One region of the Kitasatospora sp. NPDC004669 genome, then DNA from elsewhere that is predicted to be linked to it. Evidence: riboswitches for the same ligand, from Rfam matches in the RefSeq annotation. Region 1 holds a riboswitch; the other holds the start of a gene.
The links. Region 1 has a riboswitch for glycine ahead of gcvT (glycine cleavage system aminomethyltransferase GcvT). Riboswitches for the same ligand answer to the same signal wherever they lie in the genome.

Region 1 (2,192 bases):
GGGCCGCGTCCACGTAGGCCATCGCGATCGGCTGGCCCAGGGTCGGGGACGGCGCGCCCGAGGTGATCCGGCCGATCGGGGTGCCCTCGGTGGAGACCACGGTGTACTCGGCGCGCGGCACCCGCTTGCCCTCGGAGACCAAGCCGACCAGCACCTTCGGCGGGTTGGTCTCGGCCGCGGCGGCGGCCTGCTCCAGCGCCTTGCGGCCGACGAAGGCGCCCTCGTTGGTGGTCTTGTCGAAGCGGACGACCCGGCCCAGGCCCGCGTCGAACGGGGTGAGGTCGGTGGACAGCTCGTGCCCGTACAGCGGCATGCCCGCCTCCAGGCGCAGGGTGTCGCGGCAGGACAGGCCGCACGGGACCAGGCCGTGGCCCTCGCCGGCGACGGTCAGCGCCTGCCAGATCGCCTCGGCGTCGACCGGGTGGCAGAAGATCTCGAAGCCGTCCTCGCCGGTGTAGCCGGTGCGGGCCAGCAGCACCTCGCGGCCGGCCACCTGGGCCGGGAGGACGGCGTAGTACTTCAGGCCGGGCAGGTCGGCCTCGGTGGTCCTGGCCAGGATCTCCGTGGACTCCGGACCCTGGACGGCGATCAGCGCGTAGGTGTCGCGGTCGTCGGTGACGACGGCGTCGAAGCCCTTGGCGCGGGCGATCAGTTCGTCCAGGACCAGCTGGGCGTTGGAGGCGTTGGCGACGACCAGGAAGGCGTCCGCGCGCAGGCGGTAGACGATCAGGTCGTCCAGGATGCCGCCGTCCTCGGCGCAGATCATGGTGTAGCGGGCGCGCAGCTCACCGAGCGCGGAGACGAAGCCGACCAGCGCGTGGTCCAGCATCTCGCCGGCCTGCGGGCCGGTGACGGTGATCTCGCCCATGTGCGAGAGGTCGAACAGACCGGCCTTGGTGCGGACCGCGAGGTGCTCCTCGCGCTCGCTGCCGTAACGCAGCGGCATGTCCCAGCCGGCGAAGTCGGTCATGGTCGCGCCGAGGGCGCGGTGCAGCGCGTCGAGCGCGGTCAGGCGGAGGGACGACATGGCCAGGAACTCCTCGGTCGGGGCACTCAGGGGTGCACGCGCCGGAACCGGACCCGCTCGGGGACCGACCCTGCGCGCGGGCATGCGGCGGCGTGGGTCTCCCCATCTGTCGTCGAACCTGAGAGCTTCACCGCTCACCTGCCCGCAGCTGTTTCCAGCTTGGAGGACAGCATGGCGGCTTGCACCGTGGGTGGGCGCGCGACAGGGCCGCGCGCCGCTTTCCAGATGTGCCTAACCCGCGCGGTAGGGGGGCCTGAGAGATTCCGGGGAGGACTTGCTCCTTCGGCGCCGGCTGTACCGCCTGAGCGGCACTCCGGGCTCTCCCGCGCGGGTTCGAGCGGCCGGTGTGGAGTTGTGGGGGCCCGCGGCGCATGCCGACGGACGCGCACATCATGGCACGTCCGCGCGGAGGAGGGGAGGGGGGACCCGGTCACGCGGCACGGGGCGGACCCGGTCACACGACATAGAGGCGAACACGAGCCCTAAACTCTTCCGCGTCGGCACAGCAGTGGGCAGCCGACCGGCAGAGGGCGGTTCAGGCGCGCATGGAGTACCCGGTGGGGCAGCAGCAGGGATGGGGCGGGCCGGAGTCGGCGCCGTCGGGCGGTGCCTGGCCGGCCAACGAGCTGGAGCAGGTGCTGACGGCCGCGCTGGGCGACCCGGGCGCGACGCCGCGGGTGATCGAGGTGCTGGCCCGCAGTCAGGTGTGGATCCCGCTGCCGGCCGGGGGAGACCCGGCCGGGCAGGCGCTGGACCTGCCGACCATCGAGCTGGCCGGCGACCCGTACGTGCCGGTGTTCTCCTCGCAGGAGCTGTTCCTCCAGCAGGCGCCGGGGATGGCATTCGCGATCGCGCCCGCCTGGGAGTTCGCCCGCGGACTGCCGTTGGGCGTGGGCATCGCGGTCAACCCCGAGGCGGCGGTGGGCATCCCGGTGCCGCCGCAGGGCGTGGCCGAGCTGCGCCGCGGGCCGCGTGACGACCGTTGGGAGCAGCACCCGCAGGCGCCGACCGGCGGCCGGGTGGCGCTGCGCGAGCCGGTACCGGGCGAGGACCCGGAGCACTTCCTGGCCGCCTGTCGGGCGGAACTGTCGGCCTTGCCCGGGGTGTTGACCGCGCGCCGGGCGCTGGCCAGCATCGAGGGCGAACCGACCGTGATGTTCGTGGG
Region 2 (2,192 bases), on a different contig from region 1:
AGTTCCTGGGCGGGCGAGAGGTGCTGGCCCACGCCGAAGTCCGGCGAGTCCTTCACCAGCGACTTGTCGTACGGCACCCGGAGCTCGTTGTCGGAGAACTCGCTGGTGGCGAGCGGGACGAAGGCGTCCCGGCCGAAGACGCCGGTCCGGACGGCAGCCCATTCCGGCTGGCCGGTGGCGTCGTCCAGGTACACCTCGTCGACCGTTCCGATCTTGTCTCCGTTGCGGTCGACCGCTTTGTGGCCGATGAGGTCCCGGGGGTCGATGTCGGTCTGCACTCTTGCCTCCAGTGCGCTGCGCCTGCGGAACTCCCGCAGGTACGGCGGTCGGAGCACCGTCCCGTCCGCCACTTCACACCAAAAGGCATGAATCGGATGGGCGCGACCGGGGTGCGCCGGACGGGCTCCGCGCTGGGCCGACCGGGGGACGCGCGTAGACCTCGAGTGACCTGACACACCCGTGATCGGAAGGCCTCCCGCTGGTACCCTGGGCGGCGACCGCCGAGCCCGCTCGGGAGAGTCCCCGACGGCGAAAACCACTGGTCGGGGCGCCGAAGGAGCAACTCCTCCCCGGAATCTCTCAGGCATCCGTACCGTGCGGGATAGGTCACTCTGGAAAGCAGGGCAGGACCGCCGGCGCGGGAGCCGGCGATCACCACCCTCACCGACGGTGCAAGCCGACGGAGCGCCACCAGCGCGACGTGCGGGCGAAGCTCTCAGGTCCCGATGACAGAGGGGGAGGCCTTCCGGGTTCGTCCGCCCAGGCCGATCCGCTGTCCGCAGCGGTGAACGCCGGTCGGCGTGCGTGCCCCTGCCGGTCCGTGACCAGGAGGCCTCGACCACCATGAACGCCCAGCCGAACGCGGGACGCCCTACCGGCGCCTCGACCCTCACCGAGCTTGAGCTGGCCAGCCCCTTCGAGAACCGCCACATCGGCCCCGACGCCGCCGCGCAGGAGAAGATGCTGGCGTCCGTCGGCTACGGCTCGCTGGACGAGCTCGCCGCCACGGCCGTTCCCGAGGCGATCCGCTCCATCACCGCCCTGGACCTGCCCGCCGGCCGCAGCGAGGCGCAGGTCCTCGCCGAGCTGCGCGAGCTGGCGAGCCACAACAAGGTGCTCCAGCCGATGATCGGCCTGGGCTACTACGGCACCTTCACCCCGCCGGTGATCCTGCGCAACGTCATGGAGAACCCGGCCTGGTACACCGCCTACACCCCGTACCAGCCGGAGATCTCGCAGGGCCGCCTGGAGGCGCTGCTCAACTTCCAGACCCTGGTCTCCGACCTGACCGGTCTGCCCACCTCCGGCTCCTCGCTGCTGGACGAGGGCACCGCGGCCGCCGAGGCGATGGCGCTGGCCCGCCGCGTCACCAAGGTCAAGGGCGGCGTCTTCCTGGTCGACGCCGAGACCCTGCCCCAGACCGTCGCGGTGATCAACACCCGCGCCGTGCCGACCGGCGTCGAGGTCGTCGTCGCCGACCTGTCCGAGGGCATCCCGGCCGAGATCGCCGAGCGCGGCGTCTTCGGTGTGCTGCTGCAGTACCCGGGCGCCACCGGTGTGGTCCGGGACCTCGCCCCGGTGATCGAGCAGGCGCAGGGGCTGGGCGCGATCGTCGCCGTGGCCGCCGACCTGCTGGCGCTGACCCTGCTCAAGTCCCCGGGCTCGCTGGGCGCCGACATCGCCTGCGGCACCTCGCAGCGCTTCGGCGTGCCGATGGGCTTCGGCGGCCCGCACGCCGGCTACCTGTCGGTGCGTGCCGAGTACGCCCGCTCGCTGCCCGGCCGCCTGGTCGGCGTGTCCGTCGACGCCGACGGCAACCGCGCCTACCGCCTGGCGCTGCAGACCCGCGAGCAGCACATCCGCCGCGAGAAGGCCACCAGCAACATCTGCACCGCCCAGGTGCTGCTCGCCGTGATGGCTTCGATGTACACGGTCTACCACGGCCCGGACGGCCTGGCCGACATCGCCCGCCGCACCCACCGCTACGCCGCCGCCCTCGCCGAGGGCCTGCGGGCCGGCGGCGTCGAGCTGCTGCACGGCGAGTTCTTCGACACCGTCACCGCCGTCGTCCCGGGCCGCGCCGCCGAGATCGCCGCCGTCGCCCGCACGCACGGCATCAACGTCCACCAGGACGGTGCGGACCGGATCTCGATCTCCACCGACGAGACCACCACCCGCGAGCACCTGGCCGG

Region 2: it holds a riboswitch for glycine, as region 1 does, so the genes downstream of both, gcvP (aminomethyl-transferring glycine dehydrogenase) here and gcvT (glycine cleavage system aminomethyltransferase GcvT) in region 1, are expected to answer to the same signal.

The regions. Positions count from the first base shown of each region.
Region 1 is NZ_JBEXKB010000037.1:13,594-15,785, forward strand. Features, by position in the region: gene gcvT (glycine cleavage system aminomethyltransferase GcvT) at 1-1,027, opposite strand, end outside; glycine riboswitch at 1,259-1,363, opposite strand; gene ABZW30_RS27410 (enhanced serine sensitivity protein SseB C-terminal domain-containing protein) at 1,585-2,192, shown strand, end outside.
Region 2 is NZ_JBEXKB010000056.1:14,764-16,955, forward strand. Features, by position in the region: gene ABZW30_RS34490 (DUF2382 domain-containing protein) at 1-335, opposite strand, end outside; glycine riboswitch at 502-605, shown strand; gene gcvP (aminomethyl-transferring glycine dehydrogenase) at 844-2,192, shown strand, end outside.